DNA from 4 places in the Streptomyces sp. NBC_01591 genome. Region 3 is predicted to be linked to each of the others. Evidence: riboswitches for the same ligand, from Rfam matches in the RefSeq annotation. Region 3 holds a riboswitch; each other region holds the start of a gene.
The links. Region 3 has a riboswitch for cyclic di-AMP ahead of OG978_RS36000 (M23 family metallopeptidase). Riboswitches for the same ligand answer to the same signal wherever they lie in the genome.

Region 1: linked by a shared signal. The riboswitch ahead of OG978_RS06545 (C40 family peptidase) and the one ahead of OG978_RS36000 (M23 family metallopeptidase) in region 3 are both predicted to bind cyclic di-AMP.
Region 2: linked by a shared signal. The riboswitch ahead of OG978_RS38765 (transglycosylase SLT domain-containing protein) and the one ahead of OG978_RS36000 (M23 family metallopeptidase) in region 3 are both predicted to bind cyclic di-AMP.
Region 4: linked by a shared signal. The riboswitch ahead of OG978_RS21720 (M23 family metallopeptidase) and the one ahead of OG978_RS36000 (M23 family metallopeptidase) in region 3 are both predicted to bind cyclic di-AMP.

Annotation. Positions count from the first base shown of each region.
Region 1 is NZ_CP109327.1:1,386,464-1,390,962, forward strand. It holds gene OG978_RS06535 (ATP-dependent Clp protease proteolytic subunit) at 1-619, shown strand, start outside; gene OG978_RS06540 (hypothetical protein) at 627-935, shown strand; cyclic di-AMP (ydaO/yuaA leader) riboswitch at 1,335-1,507, shown strand; gene OG978_RS06545 (C40 family peptidase) at 1,511-1,984, shown strand; partial or broken gene OG978_RS06550 (LysE family transporter) at 2,074-2,262, opposite strand; gene OG978_RS06555 (LysR substrate-binding domain-containing protein) at 2,325-3,038, shown strand; gene OG978_RS06560 (ATP-binding protein) at 3,072-3,503, opposite strand; gene OG978_RS06565 (helix-turn-helix domain-containing protein) at 3,708-4,499, shown strand, end outside.
Region 2 is NZ_CP109327.1:8,368,452-8,372,950, reverse strand. It holds gene OG978_RS38770 (FAD-dependent monooxygenase) at 1-968, shown strand, start outside; gene OG978_RS38765 (transglycosylase SLT domain-containing protein) at 1,004-1,501, opposite strand; cyclic di-AMP (ydaO/yuaA leader) riboswitch at 1,504-1,693, opposite strand; gene OG978_RS38760 (ABC-F family ATP-binding cassette domain-containing protein) at 2,334-4,004, shown strand; gene OG978_RS38755 (DUF305 domain-containing protein) at 4,090-4,499, opposite strand, start outside.
Region 3 is NZ_CP109327.1:7,771,828-7,776,326, forward strand. It holds gene OG978_RS35995 (alpha-galactosidase) at 36-2,132, shown strand; cyclic di-AMP (ydaO/yuaA leader) riboswitch at 2,430-2,586, shown strand; gene OG978_RS36000 (M23 family metallopeptidase) at 2,590-3,534, shown strand; gene OG978_RS36005 (SGNH/GDSL hydrolase family protein) at 3,722-4,499, shown strand, end outside.
Region 4 is NZ_CP109327.1:4,657,565-4,662,063, forward strand. It holds gene OG978_RS21715 (PP2C family protein-serine/threonine phosphatase) at 1-986, shown strand, start outside; cyclic di-AMP (ydaO/yuaA leader) riboswitch at 1,271-1,423, shown strand; gene OG978_RS21720 (M23 family metallopeptidase) at 1,435-2,589, shown strand; gene OG978_RS21725 (aldo/keto reductase) at 2,802-3,746, shown strand; gene OG978_RS21730 (PrsW family intramembrane metalloprotease) at 3,766-4,499, opposite strand, start outside.

The sequences.
Region 1 (4,499 bases), 6.4 Mb from region 3:
CCGTCACGTACTGCCCGAGTTCACCGAGCGCACCACCAACGGGAGCCGCACCCTCGACCCGTACTCCAAGCTGCTCGCCGAGCGGATCGTCTTCCTCGGCACCCCGGTGGACGACACCGCGGCCACCGATCTGATCGCGCAGTTCATGTACCTGGAACACGACGCCCCGGACCGGCCCGTATCGCTCTACATCAACTCCCCCGGCGGCTCGTTCGGGGCCATGGCCGCGATCTACGACACGATGCAGTACCTCGCCTGCGAGGTGGAGACCTACTGCCTCGGCCAGGCCGGTTCCTGCGCCTCCGCGCTGCTCGCCGCGGGCGCTCCCGGCCGGCGGCACGCACTGCCCGGCGCGAGGGTCGTCGTGCGGCAGCCCGAGCTCACCGAGCCGGTGCAGGGCCAACCGTCCGATCTGGAGATCGAAGCGCAGGAACTGGAACGGGTCCGCAGGATGCTCATCGCCCTGTTGGCCCGTCACACGGGCCGCGACGCCGAGCAGATCGCCGACGACACCGAACGCGACCTCATTCTCGACGCGGCGGGTGCCAAGGCGTACGGACTGGTGGACCACGTCCTGGAGAACCGGAATTCCTCACTCCCCCCGCACGGCGCGAGGTGAACACCCGATGCAGCCGCCGGAGTTCCCGCCGCTTCCCGCACTGACGTGCGCCGAGGGGGAGTTCATCGACCGCTACCTCGAAGTCCTCGACCAGGTCGGCCGGATCAACCCGGCCCGTGGCAGCGACACCTACGGCGCGCTGCGCGCCGCACAGGCCCTTGTCTCGCAGGCAGGGGCACTGCGGGACGCCCTCGCGTTGATGCACGAGCGCGGCGAGGCACGGATCCACGCCGCCACACTCGCCCGGGCGCTGCGCGTACTGGACGGGGAACGGCGGGCCGGACGCGTCACCGTACCCCCCGCTCCGGCGAGTTGACCGACTTCCGCGCTCCGCGCGCACGGCTGGGTTCGGCCAACTCCCTTCGTCCCGGCATCCGGCGGCCTTCACCCAACTCCCGTACCCGACACGCCCGACGCGTCCATGGAAAATCCTCGCTCGTTCGGCGTAGGGAGTCCCCCTCACGAGGGATGGCTCAATTTGCGTTTTCCGCGTGGACAGTGGGCGGAATCCACCCTTCCGCCCCTGGTACGGAAGCGGCCCGAATCACCGGCGGAGCGTCGAAAATCATCATGTCCACCCGAACGGATCAGTCGTGAGGAGCCTCACATATCCCTGTTTCAGCTCGGAAATCCGGCAGTCGGTGAGTCAAGATCCCTGGGACGACAAGCCCCCGCCACCGCGGCGGGGCGGTCCGGGCGGACGCCGAGTCCTGCCGCCGCCCGGATGCCTGGTCGACATAAGTGGATCGGCAGGAGTGGAGGACCCGAGCACCACGGGTCGACCTGAACACCGGTCGACCCTCGGGGTGAAGCCGCCGCACGCGGCCGGGCAACTTCGCCAGCCCGAACCCGACAGGTCATCCTTCACAGGCGGCTGACGAAGGGTTGCGCATGACTGCGCAGGTTCATGTCCCGTCTCTGCTCGTCCGGGCCGGTACGGCCTCGGTTCTGACGCTCGCCGCCGTCGGCGGCACCATGTTCGTCCCGGGCGCCACGACGGATGCCCAGGCGGCGACTCTGTCGATGAAGGCGCTCAACATCGCGGCCTCGAAGAAGGGCTCGCCGTACAGATGGGGGGCCACCGGCCCCAACCGCTTCGACTGCTCGGGGCTGACGCTCTATTCGTTCAAAAAGGCGGGCAAGAAGCTCCCCCGCACGGCCCAGCAGCAGTACAACCGGACCCGCCATGTCTCGGCCTCGCACAGGAAACGCGGCGACCTGGTCTTCTTCCATTATGGCCGCAGCGTCTACCACGTGGGGATCTACGCCGGTAAGGGCAAGATCTGGCACTCGCCGAGGACCGGCGCGGTGGTCCGGCTGGAGAGGATCTGGACCAAGAGCGTCTATTACGGGCGGGTCCGCTGAGGCGGGGCCCGTCGGCGGATCGAGGCCGCGTCCCCGGCCCTGCTCCGCCGGACAGGCCCTGCTGCCCCGGCCGCTGGCCCCTTCCGCGCTCAGTGCAGCAGGGGACCGGTCACCAGCATCAGGCCCAACGCGGCGAGCGCCGCGCCGCTGCCGCCCTCGATGGCGCGCGCGGTACGCGGCCGGCGCAGCCACCGGCCCAGCCGGTCCACGAGGAGCGCCACGGCGGGGAACCAGACCAGCGCCAGCGCCAGCGCCACGACGATCGTCGCGAGCAGCAGGGGCCCGGCTCACAGCCGCGGGCGAGCTGCTGGCCGGACGCGCCCGGCGCGCCCTCGACGAGATGGACCAGGCACGCCATGAGCTGGCCCGCCTCTCCGGGCTCTCCGGCGGACGTCTGCGGGTCGGCACGTTCACCACGGCCGGCATGCATCTGCTGCCGCCGGTGCTGAGCGCCTTCCGGCGCGCCCACCCGGATGTAGAGCTGGCGGTGACCGAGTACGAACCGCCCCAGGGCGTCGCCGCGGTGGCCGCGGGCGAGGTCGATCTGGCGCTGACTCATGTGTACGAGCCGACTGCCGCCGTGGCCTGGCCCGCCGGGGTCTTCGCCGAACCGCTGCTGGTCGAGGAGCTGGTCCTCATCACGGCGGTCGGTCAGATGCTGTCCGAAGGCAGCGGGAGACTGCCGGTGACGGAGCTGGCGGGACGGCCGCTGATCAGCAGCGCGCCGACGCATCCGCCGCGCCGTGGGGTCGAGCAGGCGCTGGCCGAGGCCGGGGCGACACCCGCCGTGGTCTGCGAGTCGCCCGGCTACGCACTGGTGTGCGCCCTGGTCAGTGCGGGTATCGGGATGGCGGTCGTCCCGGAGATGGTCGCCGCGATGTCGCCGACGCCGCTGTCGGTACGGCGGCTGGATCCCGCTTCCTTCCGGCGGACGATCTCGGTGGTGCACCGCGGTGACCGGGCGAGCGCCGCCGCGGCGACGTTCCAGGCCCTGTTGCGCAGTGGGTTCGGGCGGTCGGCGTCGGCGCAGCGGCCGGGCGGCGAAGCCGGGTGACCGCGCGGGCGGGCGGCCACCGGAACGCGCTGGTCAGCTCTGCACGGGGATGCTCCACGGAAGCGCGATCCACACCGTCTTGCCGCCGTCGGCGGTGGGGGTGACGGTGAGCCGGCCCCCGCACTCCTTGGCCAGACAGCGGATGATCACCATGCCGCGTCCGTTGTCCTGCTGAACGGCGGCGGGCAGTCGCCTGGGCCAGCGGGGGTGACTGTCCGTCACCCCGAGAAGCAGTTGCTCCTCCCGCTCCAGCCGGAGGTCCACGGTGAAGGTGGGCGACTGCCCGAAGGTGTGCTGTACGGCGTTGGTCGCGAGCTCCGAGACGATGAGCTGGATGCTGTCGGCGAAGTCGGTGTCGGTGGCCAGGCCCCATTCGGTGAGCACCTTGGCCACGTACCTGCGGGCTGCCGAGACCGAGACCGGATCGCTCGGCAGAGTGAGGTGTGCTTCTTGATGGTCTGCCATGGCGAGCCGTCCCTTTCCCACCCGGACCGACCCGCGATCGGTCTGGGTTGCGCTTCGGGCCAGATTGCCATTGATGCTGCCCTCTGTGACGGCGATCCACCAAGATATGCATATATCTGTCGCTCAATGCGGTGAACCCTGCCACGCGAAACCGTCTGTGGGCGGCACACTGTCCGCTCGGCAGAAGAGGGAGGGAGGCCGTAGATGCAGCACGGCCCTGCGGTTCGACGCCGCAAGCTCGGGGAGGAACTCCGGAGTCTGCGCCATGTGTCGGGACTGACCAGTCGGGACGCGGCGCGGATGCTCGGGTGGCACCAGTCGAAGGTGAGCCGGATCGAGACCGGGGTGAGCGGGGTGCAACCCGCCGATGTGACCCGGCTGCTCGACGCGTACGGCGTGGACGACGCCCAGTTGCGGGATCTCCTGGCCACGCTGGCGGGTTCGGCGGGCGGTGGCGGCACCGGGTGGTGGCACGCCTATCGCGGTCTGATCCCGCCCCAGTACCGCGACTTCATCAGTCTGGAGTCCCAGGCGCGGACCGCGCGCACGCTGGAGACCTCGGTGGTGCCGGGGCTCCTGCAGACGGCCGATTACGCGCGGGCGGTGACCCGGGCGTCGCTGGACGGGCTGCCCGCCGGCCAGCTGGACTCACTGGTGGAGGTGCGGCTCGCCCGGCAGGGGGTGTTGCGGACGGATCCGCCGCTGCGGCTGAGCGCGGTGCTCGACGAGGCGGTGCTGCGGCGCGAGGTCGGCGGGTGCCGGGTGATGCGGGAGCAGTTGCGTCATCTGACTCGTGTGGCTCAACTTCCTCATGTGCAGCTCCAGTTGCTGCCGTTCTCGGTGGGTGGCTATGCCGGCCTCACCGGACCTTTCGTTATCTTCTCATTTCCGAGCACTTCTGATCTGGATGTGGTCGTTCTCGACCATTTGACGAGTAGCCTCTACCTGGAGCGGAAAGAAGACCTTGAGGCGTACAGCTCGGCCTTCCGCACGATG
Region 2 (4,499 bases), 600 kb from region 3:
GCGCGGCCGCGCGGCCCCAGTACACCGGTGGCACCCGCACCCCGGACGGACGCCTGCTGGCACGTATGGACGGAGCCGCGCTGGAGCGCGAGCTGGGGACCCCGATCGTGGGCATCCCCCGGGCCACGCTGCACCGGTTGCTGCGCGAGGCGCTGCCGCCCGGATCCCTGGTCATCGGGGCCGAGGTGACGTCCGTCGACCGATCCGACGCCTCGCGGGTGCGCCTCACCGCCGGTGACACTCTCCGCGACGCGGATCTGGTCGTGGCCGCCGACGGGATCAGCAGCCGGTTGCGCTCCCAGCTCTTCCCGGGGCACCCCGGTCCGGCCTACAGCGGCTCGACGGTGCTGCGCGCCATCACCGAGTCCCCGGTCGACCTGCGGACCGACTTCGAGCTCACCTGGGGACCGGGGGCCGAGTTCGGTCACATCGCCTTCTCGGACGGCCGGGCAGAGTGGCACGCGGTGCTCAACGCTCCCGCCGGTGTGCGCCATCCGGACCCGCTCGCCGAGGTCCGCCGCCGGTTCGGCGGCTGGCACGACCCCATTCCCGCCCTGCTGGCGGCGACCCGGCCCGATGCCGTCCTGCACCGTGACGTCAACGAGCTGGTCGCCCCGCTCCCTTCCTACGCGGTGGGCCGGGTCGCCCTGCTCGGCGATGCCGCCCACGCCATGACCCCGAATCTCGGCCAGGGGGCCTGCCAGGCACTGGAGGACGCGGCGACGCTGGCCGCCGCGCTCGCCACCGAACCCACCGTCGAGTCGGCGCTCAGCCGCTACGACGCCGAGCGCCGGCCCCGCAGCCAGTCGGTCGCCCGGGCCGCTCGGCAGGCCGGCCGGATGGGCCAGCAGCTGTCCCGTCCGGCGGCCGTCGCCCTGCGCAATACAGCGCTGCGGCTCGCACCGTCCCGCGTCACCGTCCGCACGATCCTGCGCCACGCCGACTGGACGCCCCCGCGGCTGGGCTGACCGCGGGGGCGACGGCCGGGCGGCGGCGCCGTACGTCAGTAGGCTCCGAAGACGTTGTCGATGGAGCCGTACTTGGCGGCCGCGTAGTTGCACGCTGCCGTGATGTTGGCGACGGGGTCGTAGCTGTCCATCGCGGTACCGGGCACGTGGTAGGCCCGGAACGTCGGATCGATGACCTGGAGGAGCCCCTTGGACGGCGTCCCGGCGGCGGCGTTCGAGTCCCAGTTGTTGATGGCCAGGGGGTTGCCGGAGGACTCGCGCATGATGTTGCGGTGGATGCTGGCGTAGCTGCCGGGGATGCCGTGCTTGGCCATGACGGCCAGCGACTCCTTGATCCAGCCGTCCAGATCGTTCGTGTACGTCGCGGACTGCGCGGCCGGGGCGGCGGCGCTGACGGACTGCGCCGGCGCCGCCGAGGCGGTGTGGGCACCGATCAGCGGCAGCATGAGGGCGGCTGCGCCCGTGCCCACGGCGATGAAACCCCGGGTCAGCGAGGTGGACTTACGACGACGGTACGTACCCGTTGAGGGCATGATGGATTCCTCTCCGTCGCCTGCGAGGTGAGCTGTCGGGTTCAGGCTGGAGATGCCTGGCCGCACATGGGCGCGACTTCACCCCGAGCCGTTCCGGATACCGGGATCGGCGGCTTACCTGGGTTCCCCGCTCCTGCCGTACACGAGTGGGTCGGATTGCCGGACGGCGGCAGGATTCGGCGTTCCGTCCGGATTGACGGTGACCGTAGGCGAGGAGACACGAAAGGGACAAGCCCCCAATTTTCGAATGCAATTCACCCACAAGATCAAGGCACGGGAATTTCGGTAATCCACCTCACACCGCGCGTCCCCTTTTCCTTGCCCGGAAAGGGAACCGACTCGCGCGACTCGCCGTCCAGGGCGCCGAACGTGACTCGCGCCACAAATACCCAAAAGGTGCATTTCGCGCCATGATTAAAAGCGATATTGGTGGCGAATGATCCTTTTATTAACCAAAAGATCAATTCGGGTGAATAACTCATACCGGACAGATGCCTCGCCGTGCGGGTCTCGCGCCCCCGACGCCCACCCGGCACCGGGAGGCATTGCCTTTCCCCCTCCCTGTCGTTATGGTTTCCATGTCCTGTTGTCTCCGATAGAGGTGGACGTTGCGCATCTGAGGTTCGCGAACATCGCGCCGTACGGCTCCGCCCGTACGCCCGTCACGCTGTAGCAGTGCTCCGCACTGCCCGTGACCCCGCGTGGATGCGACCTCGGTGCATGAGCCGTCCCTCGATCTTCTGGACCGCCACACCTCTGCCCCTGCCCGGTCGCTGCGTGGTGCTCGCATACGAGGCCCCCATTCACCACGTTTGCGACTGCGAGGAACACCATGGCGAGACCCACCACCCCCGGCGCCTCCCTCACCTGCTCGGCCCTGACCTTCCGGTGGCCGGACGGCACGACCGTCTTCGACGGGCTCTCCCTCAGCATCGGCCGGGGCCGCATCGGTCTCGTCGGCACCAACGGTGCGGGCAAGTCCACCCTGCTCCGACTGCTCGCCGGTCAACTGCGCCCGTCCCAGGGGTCGGTGACCGTCGGCGGCAGCCTCGCCCACCTTCCGCAGAACATCACCCTCGACACAACACTGCGGGTGGACCGGGCCCTGGGCATCGCCGAGCGGCGCGACGCGCTGCGCGCCATCGAGGCCGGCGATGTCGACGAGAAGCACTTCGAGACGATCGGCGACGACTGGGACGTCGAGGAACGGGCCCTGGCGACACTCGGCTCGCTCGGGCTGGGAGGCATTGAACTGGACCGCACCGTCGGCCAGTTGTCCGGCGGTGAGACCGTCCTGCTGCGGCTGGCCGCGCTGCTGCTGGAGCGCCCCGACGTCCTGCTCCTGGACGAGCCCACCAACAACCTCGATGTGTTCGCCCGCCGGAGGCTCTACGAGGCCGTCGACTCCTGGCGCTCGGGCGTACTGGTCGTGGTCAGCCACGACCGCGAACTGCTGGAGCGCGTGGACCGCATCGCCGAACTGCGCACCGGATCCGTGAACTGGTACGGCGGTGGCTGGTCCGCGTACGAGGAGGCCGTGGCCACCGAACAGGAGGCCGCCGGGCGGATGTTGCGGTCCGCCGAGGCCGACGTGCGCCGCCAGAAACGCGAACTGGAGGAGACCCATGTGAAGCTGGCCCGGCGGCAGCGGAACGGCAGGAGGATCGAGGCCGAGGGCAGCCTCCCGAAGATCCTGGCAGGCCGCCGGAAGCGGTCCGCGCAGGAGTCGGCGGGCAAGCTTCGCGGCGTCCACGAGGAACGTCTCAGTGAGGCACGCGAGCGCCGGGAGGAAGCCGCGGACGCGATCCGGGACGATGCCGAGATCCGTGTGAGCCTTCCCCACACGGCGGTGCCCACCGGACGCACGGTGTTGAGCCTGCACGGGTTGCGACCCCGGTTCGGCAGACTGCGCGAGGGCAGCCTCCATGTGCACGGGCCCCAGCGGATCGCGCTCGTCGGTCGCAACGGCGCCGGGAAGACGACGCTGCTGCGCACTCTCACCGGTGAACTGGCCCCGTTGTCCGGCGAGGCCCGGACCTTCGTGCCGGTGCGGTTCCTTCCGCAGCGGCTCGATGTGCTGGACGAAGAACTGAGCGTCGCGGCGAACGTGGCCCGGATGGCTCCCGGGGTCACCGACAACCACATCCGCGCCCAGCTCGCGCGCTTCCTGTTCCAGGGGAAGCGCGCGGAGCAGGCGGCAGGCACGCTGTCGGGCGGGGAACGCTTCCGGGCCGCCCTCGCGGCGACGATGCTCGCCGCGCCAGCCCCGCAGTTGCTGATGATGGACGAACCGACCAACAACCTCGACATCACCAGTGTGCGGCAGCTGACCGGTGCGCTGGAGTCCTACGAGGGGGCGCTCCTGATCGCCAGTCACGATCTGCCGTTCCTCGAATCTGTCGGCATCACCCGGTGGTTGCTGGTCGAGGAGGAGCTCCGGGAGACCACCGCACAGGAGGTGGCCGACCTGCTCGCGGCGCCGGAGCACGCGAGCCCGGCCTGATCCGCACGAGAGGCCCGAGGGGGTGTGGGCCTTCGCATGACTCCATCCGGACCGTCATGCGAGGAGGCCCACACCCCTGCCGGGATCAGAGCCTGTCGAGGATCTTGTTCATCTGTTCGATCTCGGCGGTCTGGGCCGTGATGACGGCGTCGGCGAGCTTCTTCGCGTCGGCGTTGTCACCGTTCTTCTGCTCGTCCTCGGCCATGGCGACCGCGCCCTGGTGGTGCCCGATCATGAGCTGGGCGAACTTCTTGTCGAACTCCTTGCCCTTGGCGGCCTTCAGGTCGCTCATGTCCTTGTCGGACATCATTCCGGGCATTCCTGAAGCGTCCGAGCCGTGGTCCATCCCGGGCATGTCACCCATCGAGGACGAGGACGAGGGCAGCGGCTTGCCCCACGACGTCAGCCAGCCCTTCATCGTGTTGATCTCGGGGTCCTGGGCCTTCTCGATCGCGGTGGCCAGCTTCTTGATCTCGGGGTCGGCGGCGCGGCCGT
Region 3 (4,499 bases):
GATGATGTGCGGAACTGTTGGAATGTGGGGATGCGATGATCGAGACGGGCAACACCGGCCGGACCTGGCTGCTCACCGGGGCGAGCAGCAGCTACGCACTGCGACTGACCGAGCAGGACGAGCTGATCCATCTGCACTGGGGGCCGAGGATCACCCTCGCCGCGGCCGAGGCGCTGGCCGCGGCACCGGAGCTGCCCTTCAGGGGCTTCGAGTCCCACCTCGACGGCCGGGAGGAATATCCGGTGGAGGGCGGCCCCAGGTTCGTCCGCCCGGCGCTCTCGGTGCGTACCCCCGAGGTTCGCGGCACCGAGTGGGCCTTCGGTGCCGCCGTGGTGGACGGGGACGAACTGCGTATCGGCTTCACCGACCCCGTGCACCGGCTCGCCCTCACCCTGCACTACCGGATGCGGGACGACTCCGATGTCGTGGAGCGCTGGGCCACCGTCGCCCACGCCGGACCGGACGGCCCGCCGCTGGAACTGCTCCGCGCCGACGCGGCCGCCTGGTCGCTGCCCGCCCGCGACGGCTGGCGGCTGAGCCGGCTGCACGGCCGCTGGGCGGCGGAGTCGCGGATCGCGCGGGCGGAGCTGACCTACGGCGAGAGCGTCATCTCCAGCAGGCGGGGCCACACCGGCCACCAGTACCTGCCGTGGGTCGCGCTGGATGCCGACGGTGTGGCCACCGAGGAGAGCGGAGAGGTGTACGGCTGCGCACTCGGCTGGTCCGGGTCGTGGCGGATCTCCGTGCAGCGGCTGCCCGACGGGCTCGTGCAGATCACCGGCGGCGCCGGCTACGACGACTCCGGACTGCTGCGGCTCGCACCGGGGGAGTCGTACGCCACTCCCGTGTTCGCCGGCCTGTGGAGCGGCCAGGGGTTCGGCGGGGCGAGCCGTGCCTGGCATGCCTGGCAGCTGGCCCATGTGATCCCGGACGCGGAGAACCTGCGGCCGGTGCTCTACAACTCCTGGGAGGCCACGGGCTTCGACATCTCCATGGAGCAGCAGCGCGCCCTCGCCGAGCGCGCCGCAGCGATGGGTGTCGAGTTGTTCGTCGTGGACGACGCGTGGTTCGGGCAGCGGACCAGTGACCGGGCCGGGCTCGGCGACTGGACGCCCAATCCGGACCGCTTCCCGGGCGGGCTGAAGCCGCTCGCCGACGAAGTGCACGGGCTCGGCATGCAGTTCGGCATCTGGGTCGAGCCGGAAATGGTCAATGCCGACAGTGATCTCTATCGCGCGCACCCCGACTGGGTGCAGCACTTCCCCGGGCGGGCGCGGACGGAGTACCGCAACCAGCTGGTGCTCAATCTGGCCCGCCCCGATGTGCAGGAATATCTCTGGGAACAGCTGGACACGCTGCTCTCCGAGACGCCCGTCGACTATGTGAAATGGGATTTCAACCGCTGCTTCACCGATGCCGGCTGGCCGGGCGAGGAGTACCCGCAGAAACTCTGGGTCGAGCATGTGGACGCTCTGTACGCACTGATCGACCGGCTCAGGGCCGCGCACCCCTCGGTCGCGTTCGAGTCCTGCTCGGGCGGCGGCGGCCGGATCGACCTGGGGATCCTGTCCCGTACGGACCAGGTGTGGACCTCCGACAACACCGACCCGCTCGACCGTCTCGCCATCCAGGAGGGCTTCGGGCACATCCATCCGGCCCGGGTGATGGCCGCCTGGGTCACCGACAGCCCGAACCACCAGCTCAACGGCAGGGTGAGCTCGCTGCGCTTCCGTTTCGTGAGTGCGATGGCCGGTGTGCTCGGGGTCGGCGGGGACCTCACCGAATGGAGCGAGGAGGAGCTGGCCGAGGCTCGGACCTGGGTGGACCTCTACAAGGAGATCCGTCCGGTCGTGCAGCAGGGAGCGCTGTACCGGCTGCGTGAGCCGCGCGGTGGACTGAGCGCGGTCCAGTACGTCCACGGGGTGGAGACCGTGGTCCTGATGTGGCTGGAGGCGCAGCGATACGGGGAGCGGCCCCCGGCCCTGCGGCTGCGCGGGCTCGACCCCGCGGCGACGTACACCTGCCTGGACACGGGGGCGGTGCACCACGGTTCGGTACTGCTGCATCAGGGGCTGCACACCGGACTCCGGGGGGATCTCGACGCGCGGGTGCTGAGGCTGCGGCGGGGGTGACAGACGGGACATGTCCGTAATGCGGGCTTTTGTCCGAACATCGCCCGTTTGTATGGGAGATGATCGCCGTCTCGTGAGCGGGATCATATCCGTGACGGTGTGTGGTGACGGGAGGGTCGGGTATTCCGTGCGCGGCGCGGAAATTCAAGATCCTTAATCCACGGAGTGTGACCGGAATTCCGCGCCGATTTCCCCGGCGCGGATTCCGGTGTGGAACCCGTGGCTTGTTCTCATCGTCCCGACTCGCTTACGGTCACCGTCAATCCGGACGGACCGCCTAATCCTGCCGCCGACCGGAATTCGCATCCACTCATCGCGTGGCAGGAGCGGGGGAACCAGGTAAGCCGCCGACCGGAGAATTCCGGCCGGCTCGGGGTGAAGTCGCGCTCAGCGCGGCCGGGCATCTCCAGCCCGAACCCGACAGCTCACCTCGCAGGCGCCGGAGAGGAAATACTTCATGCCCATATCGGGTAAGCACCGTCGTCCGAAGATCAGCACCATCGCCCGTGGCGTCGCCGCGGCAAGCGCCGGCGGCGCCGTCGTCGCACTGCCGCTGCTCGGTGCCACCGGTGCCCACGCCGCGGAGCAGGCCGCCCCGGCCGCCGCGCCGCAGTCGGCCGCCGCCACCATGCACGCCGCGCCGGTCGCGCAGAAGAAGGCAGCCACCACGACCACGACGTACTCCGTCGTCTCCGGCGACTACCTGTCGAAGATCGCCGCCGAGCACAAGGTCAAGGGCGGCTGGCAGAAGCTGTACCAGGACAACCGCAAGGTCGTCGGCGAGGACCCCAGCCTGATCTTCCCGGGCATGAAGCTGACCCTCGGCTCCAAGGCCTCCGGCAACGCCGCGCCCACCGGCGCCGGCACCGGCTCGGCCCTCCCGTCGAAGGTGGCCACAGCGCCCTCGACGGCCGCGGAGAAGTCCGCCCCGGCCAAGTCCTCGGCCGCCCCGGAGTCCAAGGCCCCGGCCTCCGCCCCGGCCGCCCAGAGCAACGGCTCCGGCTACGTCCACCCGGTCCCCGGCAACCACACCACCAACTACCGCGCCTCCGGCTCCAACTGGTCCAGCGGCAGCCACTCCGGGATCGACTTCCCGGTCGCCACCGGCACCAGCGTGAAGTCCATCACCTCCGGCACCGTCGTCGCCGCCGGCTGGGGCGGCGCGTACGGCAACCAGGTCGTCATCAAGCACGCCGACGGCCGCTACTCGCAGTACGGCCACCTGTCCTCCGCCTCCGTCTCGGTGGGCCAGGCCGTGAGCGCCGGTCAGCAGATCGGCCTCTCCGGCTCCACCGGCAACTCCACCGGTCCGCACCTTCACTTCGAGGTCCGCACGGGCCCGGCCTACGGCTCGGACATCGACCCGATCGCCTACCTGGCCTCGCACGGCATCTACGTCTGAGCCGAACGGCCGGGCAGCTGGGTGACAGCATGACCTGAGCAACACAGCAGGGGCGGTGCGCGGCGGCGCACCGCCCCTGCTGCTTATTCCCCCTTTACCAAAAACTGACTGGGTGGTCTATCTCACCACCCGTCAACCCCTTATTACGGTCGCGTAGGTCACATTCGGCGGTGCAGGATAAGCGTTTGTGGCAGACGATTCGAGAAAAAATCAACGTGGCGTCAACAACCGACAGGGCGTCATCGGGTCGTACGCGGCGATTGGCGACAGTTTCACCGAGGGAGTCGGCGACCCCGGCCCGGACGGGACCTTCGTCGGCTGGGCGGACCGTTTCGCGGTACTTCTCGCGGACCAGCTCCCGGACCCCGATGCGGCGACGGAGACCGAAGGTTCCGTGCACGGGAATTTCAGGTACGCCAATCTCGCCGTACGCGGACGCCTCCTCGACCAGATCGTCGAGGAGCAGGTGCCGCGCGCCAAGGAGCTCGCACCCGACCTGGTGAGCTTCTGTGCGGGCGGCAACGACATCATCCGGCCGGGCACCGACCCCGACGACGTGGCCGAGCGCTTCGAGCGCGCCGTTGCCGAACTGACCCAAGCGGTCGGCACGGTCATGGTCACCACCGGCTTCGACACCCGTGGCATTCCCGTGCTGCGCCATCTGCGCGGCAAGATCGCCACCTACACCGCCCATGTGAGGGCCATCGCCGACCGCTACGACTGCCCGGTCCTGGACCTGTGGTCGCTGCGGTCCGTCCAGGACAGGCGCGCCTGGGACGACGACCGGCTCCACCTGTCGCCCGAGGGACACACCAGGGTCGCGCTGCGCGCCGCACAGGTACTCGGCATCGACGTGCCGGCCGACCCCGACCAGGAATGGCCCCCGCAGGCACAGCGCGGCACCCTCGAAGTGCGGCGCGACGACATCCACTGGGCGCGCGAGTACCTGGTGCCGTGGATCGGCC
Region 4 (4,499 bases), 3.1 Mb from region 3:
CGTTCTTCTCGCTGTCCAGCACCATCCGCACCGGGATCGCCTCGATGCTGGCCGTCATCGCGATGCGGCTGTACAGCGGCGCGTTGCCGGAGGTCGTGCCGTTGATCGAGCTGCTCACCCTGGCCACCGTCTCGGTCCTGGCGGTCGTGATCAACGGGGTCGTGCGGCGCGGCAACGAGCAGCTGGCCTCGGCGCGGTTCATCGCGGAGACGGCCATGCGCGCGGTGCTGCCGCAGCCGTCCGACCGGACCGGCGGGCTGCAGGTCGCGGCGCGGTACGAGGCGGCACAGGCGGACGAGTTCGTCGGCGGCGATCTGTTCGCCGTGGCGGACACCCCGTGGGGGGTGCGGCTGGTGGTCGGGGACGTGCGGGGGAAGGGGCTCGACGCCGTGGAGACGGTGGCGGTGGTCATCGGGGCGTTCCGCGAGGCGGCCGAGCAGGAACCCTCGCTGGAGGGGGTGGCGAGGCGGCTGGAACGGGCGCTGGGGCGGGAGGAGGCGCGACGGGGCGGGCTCGACGTGCTGGAGGGCTTCATCACCGCCGTGCTGGCCGAGATCCCGTCCGGGCTGCCCCGGGTGCGGATCGTCAACCGCGGCCACCCCGAGCCGATCCTGCTGCACCCGGACGGGGCACTGGAGGTACTGAAGCCCTCCGTGCCCGCGCTGCCGCTCGGGATGGATCTGGGGGTGTGGCCGGAGCACACGGACGAGTGGGACCTGCCGGCCGGGACGACCCTGCTCCTCTACACGGACGGCCTCTCCGAGGCGCGGAACGCCGAGGGGGTCTTCTACGATCCGGCGGCCCGGCTGCGCGGGCGGATCTTCCCCGGGCCCGAGGAACTGCTGTCCGCGCTGACCGATGACGTGCGCCTGCACACGGGGGGTGAGTCGACCGACGACATGGCATTGCTCGCGGTCGTACGTCCTGCGGAGGGGCAGCCGGACCGGCGAAGGACCGTGCGGATCGTCGGCGCGGAGGAGGCGTGAGGGGCGGGTCTGGTGCGGGGGGCTGCACGAGGGGCTGTGATGTGGCGGACGCGATGCCACCGTGCGTAACCGAAAGACGCCGCTCCGCATAACATTTGACGCAACGTCAGAAACGGGGTAATGGCTGAGGGTCGGTCAACTCGTCCGTTTCCACCCGCTTATGTCCCGTAAGGCTCAGGCCAAAGACGTGAACGATCAGTGGGAACAGCTTGGAATACGGCCCCGGTGTCTATTAACGTTCGATAACGCAGCGCGGTCGTCCCAGCCGTCATCAGTGGCGGCACCGTGCGCGAGCGCCGAATTCCGCAAGGGAACCGGGGAACCACCTACATGGGGTGAATCGGACACCTGTGTCTCGTGAGAGGCAGAGGGGCCCGTAGGAGACCTTCCTGCTCCGAACCCGTCAGCTAACCCGGTAGGCGAGAAGGAAGGAAAGGAGTGCGCCCCCGTGGCGTCCAACAAGCCTGCCCCCGAGGCCCCGTCTCGGTTCAATCCCGGCTACGGCACCGAGCCGGGTGGCGACTTCACCACCGAGTTCACCGCCGATTTCACGGGTGAGTTCACCACCGAGTTCACCGGCGAGTTCGGCAACGACTTCCGCGCCGACGGCAACGGTGAACCCGAACGCGGCTGGGACGAGTGGAACCCCACCGAGGAGTCCGTCCGCCCCGTGCGCGGCAGGCACCGCGTCGCCAAGCAGCGCAACGGACTTGCCCGCAGCTCCACGGTGCTGGGTGTCGGCGTCATCGCGGCGGTCGGCGCGGGCGGCATGGCCAGCGCGCAGAGCAAGCCGCCGGTCTCCATCTCCGTGCCCGACTCCATCTCGGACAACCTCCCCGACGCCAAGTCCCTTCCCGGCGTGGGCTCCCTGTTCTCCGACGAGTCCGAGCCGGACAAGGCCGAGATCGCCGCCGCTTCCGCCCCGCTCACCACCGCCGGCCTCACCACCGCCGAGGCCGAGCAGGGTGCGACGGACGCCGGCGAGGCGCTCCGCGCCCGCATCCTCCAGCAGGCCGAGCAGCAGCAGGACGCCGCCGACGCCGAGGCCAAGGCTGCTCAGGAGAAGGAAGCCGCGGAGAAGGCCGCCGCCGAGGCCAAGAAGCAGCAGGACGAGGCCGAGGCCAAGGCCGCCGCCGAGAAGAAGAAGGCGGAGGAGGAGGCCAAGAAGAAGGCGGAGGCCGCGCGGCTCGCCAAGCTCGCCGCCAGCTACGCCATCCCGACCTTCTCGTACACGATCACCTCGACCTACGGCCAGGCCGGTTCGATGTGGTCCTCCGGCTACCACACCGGCCTCGACTTCGCCGCTCCGACCGGTACCCCGATCAAGGCCGTTCACGGCGGCACGATCAAGTCGGCCGGCCTGGCAGGCTCGTACGGCTACCGCACCGTGCTGGAGTTGGAGGACGGTACGGAGATCTGGTACTGCCACCAGTCCTCGATCGGCGTCAGCGCGGGCCAGAAGGTCACCACCGGCGAGACCATCGGCCGGGTCGGCGCGACCGGCAATGTGACGGGACCCCACCTCCACCTGGAGGTCCACACCGCCGACGGTACGGGCATCGACCCGATGGCCTGGCTCCGCGGCAAGGGCCTCAACATCTGAGGCGACGCCTGCCCCGCCCACCTCGCGGGGCTCATGGTCCGAGCCGGTTCGCCGGCCGATGAACCCCGGCAGCCCTGACGCTCACCCCCCGACGTCAGGGCTGCCGGTCTGTTGTGAGCGGCGGGGAAGAGCGGTCGGCCGGGAAGAGCGGTCGGTGGAGAAAACGGCGGGCACCTGGAATAGCGGACTCGCCGGAATCCGTTGATCCACTTATGACTTCTCTTCGTGAACTGGGCTCTTCCGGCCTTCAGGTCTTCCCGCTCGCTCTCGGTGGCAACGTCTTCGGCTGGACCGCCGACGAGGCGCAGTCATTCGCCGTGCTGGACGCGTACGCCGCGGCCGGCGGCAACTTCATCGACACCGCCGACGCGTACTCCGCCTGGATCCCGGGCAACAAGGGCGGCGAGTCCGAGACCGTCATCGGCAAGTGGCTCGCCGCCCGCGCCAACCGCTCCGACATCGTCGTCGCCACGAAGGTCGGTGCCCACCCCGAGTACAAGGGGCTCGCCCCCGCCAACATCAAGGCCGCGGCCGAGGAGTCGCTGCGCCGGCTCGGCACCGACCACATCGATCTCTACTACACGCACTTCGACGACGAGACCGTGCCGGTCGAGGAGATCATCACCGCTCTGGACCAGCTGGTGAAGGAGGGCAAGGTCCGGGAGATCGCCGCCTCCAACATCAGCCCCGAGCGGCTCCAGGCCTCCCTGGACTTCTCGGAGCGCGAGGGGCTGGCCCGCTACGTCGCCCTTCAGCCGCACTACAACCTGGTCTCCCGCGACACGTACGAGGGCGAACTCCAGGACACGGCAGCCCGCGCCGGGCTCGCCGCGGTGCCGTACTACGCCCTGGCCTCCGGCTTCCTCACCGGCAAGTACCGTCCGGGCGCTTCGGTGGAGAGCGCGCGGGCCGCGAGTGCCGGTCAGTACCTGAAGTCGGAGCGGGGACAGAAGGTCCTGGTCGCGCTGGACAAGGTTGCCCAGGCGCACGATGCGGAGATCGCGACCGTCGCGCTGGCCTGGCTCGCGTCCCGGCCGACCGTGGCCGCGCCGATCGCCTCGGCCCGTACGGTCGAGCAGCTGCCCGCGCTGCTGGCCGTCGCGGACCTCTCGCTGACCGAGCAGGAGCTGGCCGAACTCACCGAGGCATCCGCCTGATCGTGCATGCTGCTGCTGTCTAGTGCGGTGGCTGCTGCGGCAGCAGATAGGGGTTGTAACCGGGGCCGGGGCCGTTGCGGTAGCCGCCGTACTGCGTGTGCGGAGGGAACGGCTGGGCGTACGGGGGCGGCGGCGGGAGCTGGGGGCGCAGGCGGCCCGTTGCCTGGGCCGCGTACCTCAGGGCGGGGGCGGCCACCTCTCTGCGTTGCCAGAGGTGGTGCAGCAGCTCCAGCTCGCGTTCGGCGAAGTCCGGGCCGGCCGCCCCGCGGCGGGCCCGCAGACGCAGCGAGGCCAGTGAGGTCGCGAACGATTCGTACTCGGCGACGGCCTGCGCGGCCGCCTTGCCGTGGGCCTTCGCCGCGGCTTTCGCCTGAGCACTCGGCTGAGCAGGGGGCCAGGACCCTGGGGCGGGACCGTACGGGTTCTGCCAGCTCCCCCCGGCCTCGATGGCGTACCGTCGGCGGGCCGCGTCGCGGGCCAGGCCGCGGGCACGCATCGAGGAGAGGGCGAGCGGCTCCGCCGGGCTCAGCCAGCCGGCCGCCGCGTAGGCGGGCAGCTCGGCGGAGAGCGTACGCAGCTCCCGCCGGCGCGACCAGATCGCCAGCCAGGTCACCAGGCCGAAGACCGGGACCATGAACACCCCGTACACGGCGTAGAAGCCGTACGGGCTGAAGACCGCCGACCCGTTCCACAGCGCGTGCATGCCCATGGCGAGGACGAGCCCCAGCAGCGGCAGCACGATGCGGCGGATCC